2 regions of the Janthinobacterium sp. FT14W genome follow, and region 2 is predicted to be linked to the other one. Evidence: riboswitches for the same ligand, from Rfam matches in the RefSeq annotation. Region 2 holds a riboswitch; the other holds the start of a gene.
The links. A riboswitch is a leader RNA that binds a small molecule or an ion and turns the genes downstream of it on or off. The one in region 2 is predicted to bind FMN.

Region 1: another riboswitch for FMN. It lies ahead of ribB (3,4-dihydroxy-2-butanone-4-phosphate synthase); the one in region 2 lies ahead of GCN74_RS09370 (6,7-dimethyl-8-ribityllumazine synthase).

Annotation. Positions count from the first base shown of each region.
Region 1 is NZ_WFLL01000079.1:2,946-12,635, forward strand. Features, by position in the region: gene GCN74_RS27360 (methyl-accepting chemotaxis protein) at 1-656, opposite strand, end outside; gene GCN74_RS27365 (hypothetical protein) at 801-998, opposite strand; gene GCN74_RS27370 (M16 family metallopeptidase) at 1,093-3,936, opposite strand; FMN riboswitch at 4,120-4,270, shown strand; gene ribB (3,4-dihydroxy-2-butanone-4-phosphate synthase) at 4,365-5,012, shown strand; gene GCN74_RS27380 (MFS transporter) at 5,020-6,390, opposite strand; gene GCN74_RS27385 (LysR family transcriptional regulator) at 6,516-7,397, shown strand; gene GCN74_RS27390 (hypothetical protein) at 7,519-7,842, shown strand; gene GCN74_RS27395 (MlaE family ABC transporter permease) at 7,895-8,710, shown strand; gene GCN74_RS27400 (MlaD family protein) at 8,766-9,690, shown strand, end outside.
Region 2 is NZ_WFLL01000010.1:25,343-35,032, reverse strand. Features, by position in the region: gene GCN74_RS09390 (sigma-54 interaction domain-containing protein) at 1-683, shown strand, start outside; gene GCN74_RS09385 (LLM class flavin-dependent oxidoreductase) at 918-2,000, shown strand; gene GCN74_RS09380 (LLM class flavin-dependent oxidoreductase) at 2,028-3,182, shown strand; gene GCN74_RS09375 (TonB-dependent receptor) at 3,405-5,801, shown strand; FMN riboswitch at 5,876-6,037, shown strand; gene GCN74_RS09370 (6,7-dimethyl-8-ribityllumazine synthase) at 6,210-6,710, shown strand; gene GCN74_RS09365 (ABC transporter substrate-binding protein) at 6,776-7,828, opposite strand; gene GCN74_RS09360 (class II aldolase/adducin family protein) at 8,054-8,803, shown strand; gene GCN74_RS09355 (PhnD/SsuA/transferrin family substrate-binding protein) at 8,824-9,690, shown strand, end outside.

The sequences.
Region 1 (9,690 bases), on a different contig from region 2:
GCCACGATGGCCGCCGCATAGTCGGGTTCGCCGCCCAGCTGGCCCAGGATACGGCGCAGCATCAGGGCCGCCAGGGCGCCCACCACCAGCATCAGCGCGCCGCCGATGGCCAGCAGCACGCCCGCCTGGGCCCAGAACTTGTGGTTGATGTCGTCGATGTAGGTGCCCGTGCCGATCAGCCAGTCCCACGGCGCGAATTTCACCACCGCATACATCTTCGCCACGGGGTCGGGCACGCCGGGACGCGTGCCGTCCGCCTGCACCAGGCCGATGCGGCTGTTGGCCAGGGCCGCGCGGTAGCGGTCGCCCGACTGTTTCATGTTCTTTTGCGGCGTGCCGATGCGCGCGGGATTCGGATGCACGTACAGCAAGTCCGTGCTGAAATCGCGCACGAAATAATACATCTCGTCCTTGACGAAGCTGCCGATGGCCAGCTTGGCCTGTTGCTGGGCCTGCTCACGCGTGAGCTTGCCCGACTGTTCCAGCGCATACGCCTTTTCCACCGACGCGTTGGCCAGTTCCACCAGCACCGTCAATTGCTCCACCCTTTCCGCCATCATGGTCTGGCGCAGCGAATACAGGGAGAAAGAAGCGATGAGGACAATGCCCAGCAAGGTGCTGAAACACAGGAGGAGAATGCGCGAACGGAGAGTCATGGGAACCTGGGTAAAGAATAAAATGTGGAATTATAAACAATTTCCATATGGAAATCTTTTCAGAAAAGCAAAGCGGGCGGCGCTACCAGGCTGATGCCCGGCAGGCACCGCCCGCATATGTCTTGCTGAAGTCTGACTGAAAGGTCAGGCCAAGGCTTCCTTGGCCGCCTCTTCCGGCGTCAAGCCGTCGTAGAACTGGTCGGTGAACCACTCGACCTGCTCTTCGATGTGCTCCTGCGCCTGCGCCACGGTGGCGCCGCCCGCCACGAGGAAGCCTTCGACCTCGATACACCAGTTGATCAATTCCAGGGTTTCCGGATCGAGTTCTTCTTTCTTAGCCATCGTGCATTCCTTACTTGTTAAATTGCGATTACATCAATCAGCAGCAGTTTAACAGCTTCGTCACACTGCCGCCCATGCAGCTCAACAATGAAGATTACTTTACTACAACGTTTTTACGTTCCGGATACAAGACCACCTGTACATAATTGCGCATATCCAGGTAGCGCTGCGCCGCCAGCTTGACGGCCTGCGGCGTGATGGCGCGCACGCGCTGCTCATAGCGCAAGATGTTCGCGGGGTCGCGTCCCTGGGTCACAGAACCGATCAACTGATTCATCCAGTAATTATTTTCCCGCAAGGATTTCTGCTGGCGCGTGATCCAGTTCAGCTTGACCTTCTCCAGGTCGGCCACCGATGGTCCGTCCACCTTCATCTTGTTGATTTCGGCAAAGGCGGCGGCGATCACCTTGTCCACGTTTTCCGGGCCCGTCGGCAAGTTCAGCGCCACCGAATAATGGCCGTACGGATGCTGGCCCATGGACGTCTCGAAGCCGCCGCCGTAGATCATGCTCATCTTTTCGCGCAGCACTTCGATGACTTTCAGGTTCAGCACCTCGCCCAGCGCCTGCAGGGTCAGCTTCTGCTCGTCCGAATACGCCACGTCGCCATTGAAGGTGATGGAAATCGTGCTCTTGGGTTCGCTGCCCATGTAGATATCCTTCTTGACCACCCCGCTGACGGGGCGCATGCCCACATCGCGGTAGGCGTGCGGCACCTCGGCCACGGGCAAGGTGCCCAGGTAGCTGGCGATCAGCGGCTTGATCTTGTCGAGCTCGAAGCTGCCCGCAAAGATGAAGGTCATGTCGCGCGCGCTGGAAAAGCGCTGGCGGAAGATGTCCAGCGAGCGGTCCAGGCCCACCTTGTCAAAGTCGGCCGCGCGCGGCACGCCGTCGACGCGCGGGTTGTCGCCAAACATGGCGTGCTGGATGGCATCGTAAAACACGGCTTCCGGCTGCGCCAAGCTGTTCTTCGCCAGGTCCTGCTGCTTGCCGATGAAGGACTGGTACAGGCCCGCATCCTTGCGCACGTCATGGAAATACAGGTACACCAGTTGCAGCATGGCTTCCACGTCGGCGCTGCTGGCCGAGCCGCCAAAACCTTCGCTCAGCTCGCCCAGCGAAGCGCCCACATTGACCGTTTTACCTGCCAGCACTTTTTCCAGGTCCAGCGGCGCCAGATCCTTCAAGCCCATGCTGCCGACCACGGCGCTGGCATAGCGGGCGTTATAGATGTCGGCGTCGCCGAACAGCGACTGGCCGCCGAAGCGGGTCGAGCCCATCAGCACCTGGTCATTCTTGAAGTCCGTCGGCTTGAGCAGCACGCGCACGCCATTGCCCAGGGTCAGCTCCGTCACGCCGATGGCGCTGTTGAACTTTTCAGCGACGATGCTGCCGCCGGCCGGCGGGCCCTCCATCAATTTGCTGGCAAGCACTTTTTCCGTGCGCGGCTCGACCTTCTGCTGCTCGGCTTGCGCCACGGCATCGAGCAATTGCTGCTGCGTCGGCACCACCGAGGCCGTATCGCCCGCTTTCGGCTCGGCGCCCATGAAGACGACGAGTTTCTTTTGCTGGTCGGGGATGACCTTGGCCACCGTCTCATTGATTTCCTGCAAGGTCACCTGCGGCAGGAGTTCCTGCGCGTACCGCAATTCATTGGCGATGCCGGGAATGGCTTCCTGCTCCAGGAAGTTGCGCGAATACTCGGCCACGAAACCGGCCGAATCGGACTTGTCGCGTTCGCTGTACGCGCGCTCGTAATTGCGCAGCATGTTCTTGCGCGCGCGGTCCAGCTCATCCTGGCTGAAACCGAAGCGGCGCGCCCGCTCGTCTTCCTGCACCAGCGCGTCGACGGCCGGCTGCACGCCGCCCTTGCCCAGCAAGGCATACGCGCTGAACGATTCATAGCCGCGCACCAGCTTGCCCATGCTGCTGCCGCCCTGGATGAACGGCGGGTTCGCCTGCTGCGCCAATTCCTGCATGCGCGCGCTGAGCATCTGGCCATACAGGTTTTCGATCATCTGGCGCCGGTAATCGGCAATCGTGACGGGTTCCTGCGCCGCGCGGATCGGGTAGCGGATGAAGACGGAGTCGTCCGGCGCTTCCTTGTCCGTGATCACCAGCGCTTCCGTTTGCGAGCGCTGCGGCACTTCCGCATACAGGCGGGGACGCGGTTGCGCGGGATTCTTCAGCTTGCCGAAATGCTGCTGGATCAGTTTTTCAGCCTGTTTCGGCTCCACGTCGCCCACCACCATCACGGCCATCAGGTCGGGCCGGTACCAATCCTTGTAGAAGCGCTTGATGGCTTCCGGCTTGAACGTCTTCAGCACGGATTCCTTGCCGATCGGCATGCGTTCCGCATAGCGCGAACCGTTCAGCAGCTTCGGATACAGGACCTTGTTCATGCGGTCGCTGGCGCCCTTGCCCAGCCGCGCCTCTTCCAGCACGATGCCGCGCTCGCTGTTGATGTCGGCCGGATTGAATTTCAAGCCGTGCGCCCAGTCTTCCAGCACGAGGAAACCCTTTTCCAGGTTTTCCTTCTTGTTCGTGGGAATCGGCAGCACGTACACGGTTTCATCGAAACTCGTGTAGGCGTTCAAGTCGGCGCCGAACTTCACGCCGATCGATTGCAAATAGGAAATTAGCTGATTGCGCTTGAAATGCGTGGAGCCATTGAAGGCCATGTGCTCCGTGAAATGGGCCAGGCCTTGCTGGTCGTCATCTTCCAGGATGGAGCCGGCTTTCACCACCAGGCGCAGTTCCACTTTCTGCGCGGGACGGGCATTTTTCTTGATGTAATAGGTCAAGCCGTTCGGCAATTTGCCGACGGTAACTTCTGGTGCCAGCGGCAGGGGATCGGTCAAACGGATTTCCGCCTGGGCCATGCAGGCGCACGCCAGCAAGACGGCGCCCGAAATCAGGCGTAATTTACTCAGCTTCATGTATTCTCAACGGTAAGATTCAGTAAACGTACCTTACACTGAAATCGTCTTTCCGCCATTAAAAACAGCTTAGGGAAAACTGCTTTCCCCAAGCAATTTTGCCGAATAGCAAACTCAACTGTACCCTGCCGCATTTTTTCATTTGTGCTAAAGTATTGCCGCCGATCATGTGGATCGGCATAACGACGTCTTCGGGGCGGGGTGCGATTCCCCACCGGCGGTAAGACCGGCAACGGTCAAGCCCGCGAGCGCCTGTCAAACTTCGTTTGGCAGGGTCAGCAGATCTGGTGCGACTCCAGAGCCGACGGTATAGTCCGGATGAAAGAAGATGTGCAGTAGTGTGATGTCCCATCGCCCCGGCGATGCGGCCAGTTGCGTCTATTCGCTTGCCCTGCAGCGTTTTTCGCCTATGCGAGGAGCGTTTCACCATGTTAGTCAACAGCTATACCCTGCTTTCCAACGACCTCGAAGGTCGCATCCAATCCGCCCTGGCCGCCATGCGCGCCGGCATCCCCGTCATCCTGCTCGACGATTTCGACCGCGAAAACGAAGCCGACCTGATCCTGTCGGCAGAAAAACTCACGAACGAGACCATGGCCCTGCTGATCCGCGAATGCAGCGGCATCGTCTGCCTGTGCCTGCCCACGGACGTCGTCAGCGCGCTGGAATTGCCGCCCATGTCGTCCGACAACGGCAGCCGCTACGGCACGCCATTTACCGTCTCCATCGAGGCGCGCGACGGCGTCACCACGGGCGTATCGGCCGCCGACCGCGTCACCACCATCCGCGCCGCCATCGCCAAGGATGCCAAGCCCGCCGACCTGGTGCGCCCAGGCCACGTCTTCCCCCTGCGCGCCGCGCCCGGCGGCGTGCTCGAGCGCCGTGGCCACACGGAAGGCTCCGTCGACCTGTCGCGCATGGCGGGCCTGAACCCGGCCGCCGTGCTGTGCGAGCTGATGAATCCGGACGGCACCATGATGCGCGGCGACGACATCGAGCGCTTTGCCGAACTGCACGGCATGCCCATTCTGACCATCGAAGAACTGGTGGAATGGCGCAGCACGCGCGGACAGTAAGCCCTCTTCAGGCGGCCGCGGCCTTCGCCACATGCACGTGGCGGTAGACGAGGCCCGCCGCCAGGCCATACGCGGCGGCAATCGTCGCGTAGGCCAGCGGCAGGCGCAGCGACCAGTCGGGCACCATGTGCAGGATGCTGCCGATCAGGGCCACGCCCACCAGCGCGCCGATCTGCCGGTTCGCATTCAGGGCCGCTGCCGCGCTGTTCGCATGCTGCTTGCCCGCCACCCGCATCACGGTGGCCGTCATGGCGGGAATGGCGATGCCGATGGCCACGTTCATGATGGCCGTGCCCAGCGCCAGCAGGGAATATGGCGTGCCGGGACGCAGCCCCGTCAGCAGCAAGGCCATGACGGCGCCCACCAGCAAGCCGGCCAGCATGGGCCAACGCGTGCCATGCCGCGCCGCAATACTTCCCGCCATGAAATTTCCCACCGTATAGGCCGCCATCATGGGCAGCAGGCGCAAGCCCGACTGCAGGGCATCGGCGCCGCCCGACTGCTGCAGGAACAGGCTCAATAAAAACAGCTGGCCGAACACGCAGAAATTGATCAAGAAACCCACGCCATTGGCCGCGCCAAAGCTGCTGCTGTGAAACAGCGCGCGCGACAACAGCGGATGGCTGCCGCTGCGCTCGCGCCGCAGCAGTTGCCCGGCGGACAGCACCGTCAACACCCCCGCCGCCAGCACGCCGGGCGACAGCCAGCCCAGCACGGGCCCTTCGATCAGGACGAAACTCAGGCCCGCCAGCGCCAGCACGCCCAGCACATGGCTGAGCAGCGACAGCGCGCGCGGCTGGCGTGCCGGCGCGGCCAGCAGCAGCTGCGCCATGACGATGGCCAGCACGCCCAGCGGCACGTTGACCCAGAACACGCTGCGCCAGCCGAACTGGTGCACGAGGATGCCGCCGATCAATGGACCGGACGCGCCGGCCACGCCCACCAGCGCCGACCAGGCGCCCAGCATGCGCGTGCGCTCGCGCTCGTCTTCAAAGCTGTGCGTGAGCAGGCTGAGCGAACTGGGCATGAACAGGGCCGCACCGGCGCCCTGCAGCAAGCGCGCGGCCGTGAGGAAATGCCCGTCGGGCGCGGCGCCGCACAGGACCGAACCAAGGATGAAAACACCGAGGCCGCCCTGGTACACGGCTTTCGGCCCGTAGCGATCGGCCAGCGCGCCGCCGGCCAGCAGCAGCGCGGCAAACGTCAGGGTATAACCGTCGACCACCCAGACCAGGCCCGTCAGCGGTATGGCCAGGTCCAGCGCGATATCGGACAGCGCCACGTTGACGGCCGTGACGTCGAGCATGGCCATGACGAAGCCGAAGGCCAGGGTCAGCAGGATCAGGCCGCTGGCGCGGCGGGGAGCGGTGGGAAGCATGATTTTTCCTTGCAAAGGCAGCGGGGCAGCCATTATGGGAGCGTTGCGCAATGCAGTAAACAGGCATAAACTCGGCACTCCGATGCAAAAATGCATCACACATCACAGATAAAAAAGGAAACGCCTTGGACTGGGATAACGCGCGCATCTTTCTGGCCATCGGCCGGGCCGGCACCCTGCGCGGCGCGGCCGCCCTGCTGTGCATCGACCAGGCCACGTGCGGGCGCCGCCTGGCCGCGCTCGAAGCGTCGCTGGGCGCCACCCTGTTCCTGCGCACGCCGTCCGGCTACGTGCCCACGCCGGCCGGCGAACTGGCCTTGAACGCCGCCGAAGCGATGGAACGGGCGGCCGACAAGCTGCAGCGTGACATGCAGGGCGTGGACAACCGTTTAAGCGGCCTGGTGCGCGTGGCCACCACGGACACCATGGCCAGCCATTTCGTCATCCGCGCCATGCAGCGGCTGCACGCGGCCCACCCGGACATCCGCATCGTGCTCAACGTGGCGCCCGCGCTGGCCAGCCTGACGCGGCGCGAAGCGGACCTGGCCGTGCGCGGCGTGCGCCCCACCGACCCGGACCTGATCTCGCGCCACCTCGTCAAGCGCAGCCTGGGCCTGTACGCGTCGCGCACCTACCTGGCCGAACGGGGCGAGCCACTGCGCGGCACGGCGCTGGCCGGCCACGACATCGTCATCTACCACCATTCCGTGACGCCCCGCCACGGCGAGAAAATCGCCGGCGAACCCGTCGCCAACGCGCGCGTCGCCATGGAAGTCAATTCGGCGGCCATGCTGCAGGAAGCTACGCGCGCGGGCCTGGGCGTGGCCGAGCTGGCCACCCACCTGGGCGACATCGACCCGCAGCTGGTGCGCATCTGGCCCGAGCGGGCGGAGCCGTACGACGTGTGGCTGGTCATGCATGCGGACCTGAACCGCTCCGCCCGCGTGCGGGCGGCGGCCGACGCGATTATCGCCAGCGTGGCCAGTGCGGACAATGCGCTGCGCTAGCAGTGCATGATAATTCTCAAAAGAAACTTTCTTTTTGATAAGTCTGATAGAATTCGCAACCCCGCCGGGCACGGCCACCGCCACGCCGCCGCGGGTTCCCTCAAACCACTGGAGAATTTTTATGCTTATCTGGCAAGGCTTCGGCATACTCGGCCCCCTTATCTGTCTGATCGTCGTGGTGGCCGCGCAAGCGCTGTTTGGCGCCGCCCTGGGCGAGGAATACACGAAGAGCCACGCCTGGACCCTGGCCCTGGCCTTCCTGCTGGCAGCGGCCGCCAGCTGGTATGCGGGCGTGCGCCTGAACAATGCGCCCGGACGCGAACTGATCGACCCGGCCACGCAGGAACGCGTGACCCTGCGCACGCGCCACACCCTGTTCTGGATCCCGATGCAGTACATCGCCGTGCTGATGGTGGTGATGGCCGGCTTCGCCCTGTTTGAATAGGCGCGCGCACGCCTGACGTGCCCGGCAGGCGGGCAGATGTTAAGATGCCATGATGACCCTATCCGTCTCCCTCATCATCGGTCTGCGCCGCCTGCACCGCGCCACCATGGCCTGGCTGGTCAGCTGGTGGCGCATGCTGCATTTCGCCATCCTCGTGTTTTCGCTGGCCCTGTCGCCATCGAGCTATAACCGCGACAACCGCCCCATCCTCGCGCACCGCCTGGTGACGAACACGGCGCCCAACCTCGTGTGGTTCAGCGTGGCTTGCGCGCTGGTCAGCCTGGTACTCATACGCATCGTCGTCGTCAGCGCGCAAAGCTACGGCCTGTCGCGCTACGCGCTGGAAATGGTGGTGCGCGTGCTGGTGCTGGAACTGATTCCCCTGACGGCCGCCCTGTTCGTGGCCCTGCGCCTGACCCTGCCCGACGGTATTGCGTTTGCGCAAATGCGCTCTTCCGGCGTGCTCGACACCATGCAGCGCCAGGGCGTCGACCTGCTGCGCCGCGAATACTTTCCTCGCGTCATGTCCGGCATCTTTGCCGTGTGGATGCTGGCCGTCGTCAGCTGCGTCACCTCGCTGATCCTCGCCTACCTCACCATCTACGGCTTTACCCCATGGGCGCTGCAGGGCTATACGCGCGTGGTGGGGCAGATCTTCAATCCCGCCGTGGCCCTGATCCTGATGCTCAAGGTCATCTTCTTCAGCTTTGCCGTGGCCCTGATTCCGCTCGCCTCCTCGTACTATCCGGAAGAGGCGCACGGCCGGCGCAACCGCCTGTGGGCGGCGCACGGCCTGTCCGAAATGCTGCGCCTGTTTTCCGTCATCCTGCTGATCGAAGTGGCTTCGCTGATGGGCAACTACTACTGATGCCCCGCCCGCCACCGCCAGCGATCCCGAACCACCCATACGAGAGCCAGAAGCCATGAGCCAGCCACCGAATCCCGACCAAACCAACGTCACGGCGCCGGACGCCGTCCTGCCCGCCCCGCCGCCCGTGCGCCACGCGGAACTGAAGGCGGCCATCCTGCTCGTCTTCATGTTCGTGCTGGTGGTCGGCTCCGTCGTCTACCTGATGTATGCGCGCGGCGCCTTCGAAGCCACGCAGACGCTGGTGCTGACGACCGACGATTCGGACGGCGTGGGCGTGGGCGCCGACCTGACCTTTTCCGGCTTTCCCATCGGCCGCGTGCAGCGCATCGAGCTGGCGCCGGACGGCAAGGCCAGGGTCATCGTCGACGTGCCGCGCAAGGATGCGCACTGGCTGCGCAGCAGCTCCATCTTCACCCTGGAACGGGGCATCGTGGGCGGCGCCAAGCTGCGCGCCTACAGCGGCATCCTGACGGACCCGCCGCTGCCCGACGACGCCACGCGCGACTTGCTGGTGGGCGACATGGCGGCGGAAATCCCCCGTTTGCTGGCCGCCGCGAAAGATTTGCTGAACAATGTGGCCAGCCTGACGGGCAGCGACTCCGCCCTCGACGGCACCCTGCGCAATGTGCAGGCCGTGACCGGCAAGTTGAGCGGTCCGGGCGGCGCCATGGGCTTGCTGACGGGCGACGACAAGCAGTCGCGCCTGCTGGTCGAGCGGGCCAACGCCCTGCTGGTCACGGCGGACCAGCTGGCGCGCCGCACGGATGGCCTGGTGGCCAATGCCGACACGCGCGTCTTTGGCGACAAAGGGGTGATGACGGATGCCCAGGCCACCATCGTGCAGCTGAACGCCCTGCTGGCCGACACGCGCGCCAGCCTGAAGAAAGTCGACGCCGTGCTGGTCGAGGCGCAAGCCGTGGGCGCCAACGCCAAGGCGGCGACGGCCGACCTGGGCCCGCTGCGCGCGGACGTGGAAA
Region 2 (9,690 bases):
TGGGCGCGCGGCGCGCCATCCCCATCGACGTGCGCCTGATCGCGGCCACCAACGTGGACCTGGCCGAAGCCGTGCGGGCCGGGCGCTTCCGCGAAGACCTGTATTACCGCCTGCAGGTGATCGGCCTGCCGCTGCGCCCCCTGCGCGAGCGTCCGGGCGACATCATGCCGCTGACGCGCCACTTCATGGCCATCTATGCGCAGCGCCTGCACCTGGGCGAAGTGGAGCTGGACCAGGATGCGCAGCAAGCCTTGCTCGCCTACCCGTGGCCGGGCAATATCCGCGAACTGGAAAACGTCATCCACCGCGCGCTGCTCGTGTGCCGCAGCGGCGCGGTGCGCGCCGAGGACTTGAGCCTGTCGGGCTGGCACAGGCCGATGGCTGCCGTCCCCGCGGCGGCCCCCGTGCCCGCGCCCGACGCGTGGGCGGGCGGCGCCGACATCGCCTACGCGGCCCACGGCGCAGGGGGCCAGGACGACTTGCTGGCGGCCGAACGCTTCGCCCGCGCCTGGCAAGCCTTGCTCGACTCGGGCGAGGCCGTGGCATTCGAGGCCATGCAGCAGGAACTGGTGCGCGCCGCGTGGGAGCGCAATGAGCGCAACCAGGTGCGCACGGCCAAACACCTGAACCTGAGCCGCAACATCCTGCGCACCTTCCTGAAAAAGGCGGGCGCCATCGACTAGGCGCGTGAGCACTTCCCGGAGCCGGACCCGCAGCGATGCGGCTCCGGTTTTTTTTTCATGGCTGCTGCGCGCGCAGCACATTGCTGCCATGGGGGCAGGGGATTGCTGCCAAATCAACAGCGGCGGGCCGCGGCGGGCATCCTGGACATGGCATGTTTTCTGCGAGGAGGGTGGGACAGGCCGCTGCGCGCTGCGCGTACGGCTTTTTCTTCGACCCACGACAGGAGTCCATGCATGACCATTGAATTCATCTGGCAATTGCCCACCGGCGGCGATGGCCGCCATGCGGCGCCCGGCATCACGCGCCGAGGCGAACGGGCCGCCGGCGCGCCCAGTCCCCTGCAGGCGGGCGTGAGCGACCCGCGGGGTGCGCGTCCGCCATTCAACTATTTCGATTACCTGCAGCAGATCGCCCGCGCGGCGGACCTGTCCGGCTTCGACGGCATCCAGATACGCCACGATGCGCAGGGCGATGAAAGCTGGATCGTCGCCGGCTACCTGGCCCGCGGCACGCGCCATCTGAAACTGATCGCCGAATTCGACGCGGCCTGGGGTTCGGCCGTGTATGCGGCAAAGAACGCCGTCAGCTTCCAGCGCTTCACGGGCGGACGCTTCGCCTGGCAGATCGGCCACGGCGGCGATGCGGCAGAGCGCCGGCGCCAGGGCGATGCGGCGCCGGACGCCGACATCCTGCCGCGCATCGATGAATTCATCACGGTGGCGCGCGGCGTGCAGAGCACCTCGCCGTTCAGCTTCAAGGGCAAGTTCTTCGAAGTGCAGGACGGCGGCTTCAGGGGGCCGCTGGCAAACCATCCGCTCAACGGCATCTACCTGACGGGCGGGTCGCCCGAGGCGCTGGCCCTGTCGGCGCGCCAGGCCGACGTGCACGTGTTCGACGCCGCGCCCGTGGCTGGCCTGCAGCCTGCCATCGACAGTCTGCAGACGCAGGCGCGCCAGCTGGGCCGCGCCGTGGCGGCGGGCTTGCGCATCGACGTGCTGGCCCGGGAAACGTTCGACGAAGCCTTGCGCGATGCGCGCCGCTACCGCAGCGGTGCGGGGCTGCCCGACGATGCGGCGTTCGATGGCAGTGCCGCCGCCTTCTGGCCCGGCTTCGCGCAGGCGCAAACGGGCGCCCGCGGCGCCCTGGTCGGCAGCTATGCGCAAGTGGCCGCGGCGCTGCAGGCGTATGCGCAGGCGGGCGTAGCCAGCTTCGTGCTGGCGGCCATTCCCCATTTCGAGGAAGCCTACCGCATCGGCGAACACGTGCTGCCGGCCGTGCGCGCCGCGTTGAATGCCCCGGCCCTGCAAGCGGCCTGAATCCCCCTATTTTGAAGGAGTACCCTGATGGCTATCGACTTTTTCTGGCGCATCCCCACGCATGGCGAACCGAGTTCGCACCGCGCCCGCGCGCCGTTTCGCGGCGACTGGTTTCCCGGCAATGACAACCTGCGCCAGGCCGGCCTCGGTGGCGGCGGCGCCGACGGCTTTGCTTATATCGACTACCTGGCGGAAATCGCCCGCGCGGCTGAAATATCGGGCTTCCAGGGCGGCCTGATTCCCTCGTTTCCCATGACGGACGAGCCATGGGCCATTTCCGCGCTGCTGGCGCGCGAAACGCGCACCTTCCGCTTCATGATCCCGTTCCAGCCCGGCTTTTTGAATCCCGTGGTGGCCGCGCGCATGACGGCCAGCCTGCAGCGGGCCACGGGCGGGCGGGCCCTGTACAACGTGATCACGGGCGGCGGCGGTCCGGCGCAGCTGTGGTGGGGCGATTCGGCCGGCCACGACGACCGCTACACGCGCACGACGGAGTTCCTCGACGTGGTGCGCGGCGTGTGGCGCGGCGGACCGTTTTCCTACCAGGGCAAGTTCTACCAGGTGGAAGATGCGGGCCTGGCCACGCCCCTGTCGGAGCAGGACTTCCCCGAGATCTATTTCTCCGGCTCGTCCGATGCGGCCCTCGGTTCCGCCTCGAAGCATGCCGATTACTACCTGACGTGGCTGGAGCCGTTCGAGCAGCTGCGCGAGAAATTCGCCCGCGTGCATGAAAAGACGGCGCTGCTGGGGCGCAAGATCAAGTGCGCCGTGCGCGTCGACATCGTCGCCCGCGCCACGGAAGAAGAGGCGTGGGACGAGGTGCGCAAGGGCTTCGAGGCCGTCGATGCGGCCACCCTGCGCCAGTTCCTGGGCGCTGACGGCGGCGATTCCGTGGGCGCGGCGCGCCAGCGGGGCAACCGCCCGGCCACCCTGAACAGCTACAAGGACTTGATCACGGCGCCGAACATCTGGTCCGGCTTCAACCTGCTGCGGGGCGGGCAGACGCAGGGCATCGTGGGCAGTTACCAGCAGGTGGCCGAACGCCTCGACGAGCTGGTGCAGCTGGGCGCCGACGCCTTCATCCTGGCCAGCACGCCGCACCTGGAAGAGGCGTACCGGGTGGGCGAGGAAGTGCTGCCCCTCGTGCGCGGACAGACGGCGGCGCTGTTGCGCGCCGCCTGACCCCCGCGCCTGTTGCCGCGACAGCAGCGCCACCGCCTGCTGTCGCGCAGGCAGCACGCGGCGGCGCCGCTGCTGCCAAATCAACAGCGCTATCATGATGATAGTCTTCCTTTGAAATCAAGCACTTGAGTCGTATTTTGCTGCGCTGCGGCAGCGGGCATGCGCCTTGCAATGACAGTCATCACCATCTCGCGTTTTGACTTTCATCAAGGATAATCACCCATGCGCCGTTCGACTGCCCCCGCCGCCGTTGCCGTACTCTCTTCCCCATTCCCGTTTCACTTGACGCCGCTGCGCCGCGCGCTGCGCTCGGCCTTTGCCATCGGCGGCCTGTGCCTGGCGCCCGGCATGGCGTGGGCCGATGCGCCGGCTGACACGGCGCCCGCCGATGTCGTGGCAATTGCCGACGCCAACGGCGCCGGCGAAGGCGCCTCGCTGCAATCGGTGACGGTGACGGCGCAAAAGCGCGAGGAATCGGCGCAAAAAGTGCCGAGCGCGATCACCGTCCTGGGCGGCAAGGAGCTGCTCGACACGGGCATCGGCCGCTCGGCCAGCGAAATCCTCAACTATGTGCCCAATGCGTCGGCCGGCACGCAGCAGCATGGCCGCCCGCGCTGGTGGATACGGGGCGTGGGCGCGGGCCAGCAGCAGATCGATTTTCCCAATCCCGTGGGCTTTTACCTCGACGACGTCTACATCAGCAATTCCAGCGCCACGGGCTTTCCCCTGTTCGACCTGGACCGGGTGGAAGTGCTGCGTGGGCCGCAGGGCACCTTGTGGGGCAAGAACACGACGGGCGGCGCCATCAACGTGATTTCGCGCAAGCCGTCGTTCAAGTCCAGCGGCTACGCCAAGTTTGACTACAGCAGCTACGACACCAAGCTGGCCGAAGGGGCCATCGGCGGCGCGCTGGTCGACGAAGTGCTGGCGGGGCGCCTGTCCTTCCACACGGAACAGCAAGGCGAGGGCCGCTTCCACAACCAGTTTACGGGCGAGCGCGATGGAAAACTCAAGGACAGCGCCATCCGCGGCCAGCTCAAGGCCCTGATCGGCCGCGACCTGACGGCCAATCTGAACCTGCATTACCGCGACTACACGACCAAGGGCGCGACCACCACCGTGGCCAGCTACGGCGCCAACGGCGTGTACCGCAACGGCTACGTCCCCAGCACCAATCCCGACGACGTGAGCACGAATGCGCCGGCCGACAGCGACGTGAAACAGGGCGGCGCCCAGTTGAACCTCGACTATGCGCTGGGCGAGCTGACCCTGACCTCGATCACGGGCTATGAAAACTTCCGCAACGAGGCCACGGGCGACAGCGACAACACGCCGCTGGAAGTGGGCCGCAGCCGTTCGAAGGCGAGCAGCCGGCAGGTGTCGCAGGAGCTGCGTTTGACGTCGCCGCAAAACGGCACGCTGAGCTGGGTGGCGGGCCTGTTCTACTTCAATGAAAAGATCGATTCCGATTCGGCCGGCGCGCGCCTGCCCAACGGCACGGTGCCGGCGCTGGCGGGCAGCACGCAGCCCGTCGGCTACAACCGCACCGTCTACCAGCACAAGGCGCGCAGCGCGGCCATCTTCGGCAGCACGACCGTCAACTTCAGCGAGCAGCTGCTGTCCACGTTTGGCTTGCGCTGGACCACGGAAACCAAGGACCTCGATCTGCAGCGCGTGCAGGCGGCATCGAACACGGTGACGTTCGGCGATGCGTCGAACTGGTGGAACACGGTCAAGGGAGGCAACTACACGGCCGCCGCGGTCGCCAACAACAATTTCACGTCGAATCCGTCCACCACGTGGAATGCGCTCACGTATGACGTGACGCCCGAATACCGCTTCAGCCGCACCCTGCGCGGCTATCTGAAGTACGCGCACGGCATCAAGTCGGGCGGCTACAACACCAGCGCCACGGACGTGCGGGCCCTGAACACGGTGAAGCCGGAAACCCTGAACTCGTTCGAAGCGGGCATCAAGTCCGAATGGCTGGACGGGCGCCTCAATTTCAACGCCAACGTCTTCCATTACGACTACAAGAACGTGCAGGTGAATATCACGGGCGTGTACAACGGCGACCCCACGCAAAGCGTGAACTACCTGCAGAATGTGCGCAAGGCCCACGTGAATGGCGCGGAATTCGAGATCGAGGCGCAGCCGACGGACAACCTGCACGTCAACGCCAACCTGGGCCTGCTGCGCACGGAATTCGACGACTTCGCCATCCAGAACAATGGCGGCGACCGCTCCGGCAATGAATTCGTGCGCTCGCCCCACGTGACGGCCCTGCTGGCGGCCGACTACCGTTACCCGCTGGGCAATGGCGCGCAGCTGGTCTTCAGCGGCGATGTGCGCTACACGTCGAAGCAGTACTACTATGTGGACCCGCAAAGCGACGCGCGCGGCTTGCTGAACCAGGGCGGCTTTGCGCTGGCCAATGCGCGCCTGTCGTATGTGCTCCCGGGCGGCAAGCAGCGCATCACGGCGTATGCCAACAACCTGGCCGACAAGGTCTACCGCAACCACACGCTTACCAGTTTCGTGCCGGGCGCCGTCAACGGCGACACGGTGATCATCGGCCAGGGCCGCACGGTGGGCGCCTCGTACACGCTGCAGTTCTGATCGCGCGGGGCAGGGACAGGGGCGATATGCTATAGTCGCCGGGCATGGCTGCCGCACCCGGTGCGGCGGCCACGCAACGTTCTCAGGGCGGGGTGCGATTCCCCACCGGCGGTAATGGCATGCGTGCCTAGCCCGCGAGCGCTTGCCGGCGCGGTCTTCGGACCTGGCCGGCAAGGTCAGCAGACCTGGTGTGATTCCGGGGCCGACGGTATAGTCCGGATAAAGAGAGAGCGGGATGCATCATTGTGTTGGTGCCGGCATACGCCCGGCGCATGGGCGGCCTTGCCGTCGGTGCGCGGGCGCGCGTGCCTGCATGCGCAGTTGGGCGCGGCTTTCACGCGCCTGCGATATCCCCTTCGATCCCATGCCCTGTTTTTTTTGTCATTTTTAAAAACAGGAGTCTTTTGTATGTCACGAGCACACGCAGCACCAGGCAAGCGCATCGCCTTCATCCAGGCGGGCTGGCACCGCGACATCGTCGCGCAATGCCGCTTGTCCTTCATCGCCGACATGGCGGCCCTGGGCTATGCCGAGAGCGACATCGATATCGTCGATGTCGCCGGCGCCTTTGAAATTCCCCTGCACGCGCAAGTGCTGGCCAGGAGCGGCCAGTACGCGGCGATTGCCGCCTCGGCGCTGGTGGTCGACGGCGGCATCTACCGCCATGACTTCGTGGCCGATGCCGTCATCTCCGGCATGATGCAGGTGCAGCTGGCGACGGGCGTGCCCGTGCTGTCGGCCGTGCTGACCCCGCACCACTTCCACGCGGGCCACGAGCACCAGGAATTCTACTTCCAGCATTTCAAGGTCAAGGGCGCGGAACTGGCCGCCGCTTGTGCGGCCACCATCCGCTCGCTGCAGCGGCTGGCACAACCGGCCGCCGCACCGCACGCGGCCCTGGCTGCCTAGGGCGCGTTTGCCCTGATGCCGTAGTTCCCGGGGCCAGCGCCTGTTCGTGCGCTGGCTCCGTTTCTTTATGCGGCCTGCCGCAGCAGCGCGTCCAGCCGCCGCTGCGCTTCTTCCAGGGGGCGGCGGTCTGTCCAGCCATCGATATCGACGTCGCGGTCCAGGAAACCGTGCTGCAGCTGGAAATCCTTCTGCTGGCGGAACAGCGCCACTTTTTCTTCCGACAGGTCGGGCGCCAGGGTCAGGTGAAAACCGTCGCGGTAGGCTTCGGCCACGGCGTCGGCGCCGGCCCGCGTTTCGCCCTGCAGGATGGCCTGCACCTTTTCCTTGTGGCTGCGCGCCCAGTGCGCGGCGCGCAGGGTCTGCGTCAAAAAGCGCACGACCAGCTCGAAATGCTGCTCCAGCATCGTTGCATGCACGGTGATCGGCCGCGGCGTGCCGTTGTTCACGCGGAAGCGCCGGTCGGGCAGGGCGTCGATGTCGATGCCCACGGCCAGTCCCGCCGCGCGGGCCGCTTCGGCCGCCGCCGCGCCTTTCACGTAGACGGCATCGACTTCGCCGCGCAGCAGCGGCGCGATGCCCTGCCACAGGCCCGCGCCCAGATCGGCTTGCGCCGGCGCGTCGGCCCCCACTTCCACCAGTTGCACGTCGTCCAGCGTCAAGCCGGCGGACGCCAGCACGCCCTTGTAGCCGGCCAGGCTCATGCCGCGCGCGATGCTGCGTCCGCGCCGGTTCTCGCGCAAGTCTTCGGCGCGGAATACGGGCAGCGCCAAACGCTTGCCCTGCAGTTGCGCGGGCGTGGCGATGCCGGAAGCGGGGCGCACGAGGATGGCTTGCCACTCGTCGATCCAGGTCAGGCCGATCAGGCGCGTGGGCGCCCCTTGCGCGTGGGCGGGCAGGGCCAGCAGGTTGCCCCCTTCGCGCACGAGCGTGGACAGGCCATGCTCGTAATGGTGGCGCGCCAGTTCGCCGCCCACTTCCTGCAGGGTCTTTAACGCGATGCCGTCGCGGGCGAATTCCTCGTCCAGCCAGCCCAGTTTGTAGGCCAGGCCCGTGGCCGTGGGCACGGGGCAGCGGGTGAACCAGACGGTATCGACGGCGGGGGCGGTTGCGGTAGTCATGGGATGCTTTCGTGGTGGGTGGAGCCTTGAACCCTGCAGGAAACGTGCCCGCGCCGCTTGCTGGCTGGCCGACAGCACGTGCCGGCAACGCTGCTGCCGCGCCAGCAGCCGCTGTTGCGCAGGCAGCAGCGCGCCGCCACCTCCCCGGCCCCGGCGCTGGCACGCGTCTTGCGAACGTAGAGGCAGGACTGACCCGTATCCCAACCCCACAGAATGGAGCATGACATGACGGACGTGGCACAAGCAGAAGCACAACAAGTACAGGTGCAGGAGTTGACGGCGGCCGAACTGGCCTTCGTGGAACAGGTGCGCAGCGATGCGCAGATCGCCTTCGACGGCTTGCGCGAGACGGGCAGCCTGACGGCCAACGGCACGGTGGGCTTTGTCGAGCGCACGCCGGCCGGCGACAAGGTCGTGGTGGTCAACGATCCCGGCCCGTTCCGCCGCGGCCAGCCCCTGAAGGCAGCCGTGCTGGCGTTGGACGGCACGGTGCTCGCGGGCAATGCGAACAACGGCGGCGCGCGCTACCTGAAGCTGTTCCGCGAACGGCCCGAGGTCACGTCGATTTCGCACGTGCATTCGCCGTCGCTGGGCGCGTGGGCGCAGACGCACCGCACCCTGCCGATCCGCTACGTGCCCGTGCAGCGCTACCAGCTGGTGCGCGAAATTCCCATCTATATCGACCGCCGCCAGCCGGAAGTCGATTTCATCCTCGGCGAAATCGCCCGCAACACGCATGCCACGGCCATCCTGGAAGCGAATGGCGGCGCCACCGTGTGGGGCAAGCAGGGCTTGCTGAAGCTGGCCGAATTCATCCTGCTGCTGGAAGAGGGCGCGAAGATCCAGATCGCGGCCGAAGCCATCGGCGGTTCGCGCGATTTCGGCCCCGGCGTGCTGCTGCAGCAATGGAAGATGAGCAAGTTGATCGATACGGCGCGCGCCTTGTCGCTGCTGCCTGCCACCGACCTGGTATAACTTTCAAGAACAGGCCCCAGATGTCATTGCAATTATTACGTTTGAGCTGGCGCAAGCTGTCTGCCGCCATCGTGGCGGCCAGCCTGCTGGCGCCAGCCTTCGCGGCCGCCGCCGAGCCGCTGCCGGCCGCCGTGCGCATTGCCGTCGTGGCCCGCACGGCGCCGTCCGGCAAGACCGTGTTTGCCGGCTCCGCCGCCCAGGTGGCTGCGCAGGGCTGGCTGGCGGCCGAACTGGGCAAGCTGGGCGTGAAGCTGGAATGGGTGGCCGTCACCACCAATTCCGTGGCGACGCAAGTCAACGAGGCGTTTGCCAACCGGTCGATCGACCTGGCCCAGTATGGCGACTTGCCCTCGATTATCGCCAACGCCTCGGGCTTGCAGACCCGGCTGATCCTGCCCGGCGGCAGTTTCAGCAACACCTACCTGGTGGTGCCGAACGGTTCCACGGCCCGCTCGATCAAGGATTTGAAGGGCAAGAAGATCGCCTTGCACCGGGGCCGGCCGTGGGAATACCCGTTCGCGCGCCTGCTGGAAGCGAACGGCATGACCTTGCGCGACGTGAAAATCCTCAACCTGAATCCGCAGGCGGGTGCGGCGGCCGTGGCGACGGGCGGCGCCGACGCTTTCTTTACCCTCAGCGACGCCTTCCTGCTGGAAGATAAAAAGGTGGGCAAGATCATCTGGTCCAGCAAGGCGCCGCCGCAGGACTGGAAGATGCGGGCCGAATTGTGGGCCGACAGCGGTTTCCTGCAGCGCCATCCGCAGCTGGCCCAGCTGGTGGTGACGGCCTATGTGCGCGAGCACCACCGGGCCGCCGGCGCGGGCGGCGAAGACGAATACGTGCGCACGGAAGCGGCGGCCGGCCAGGTGGAAAGCGTGGTGCGGCGC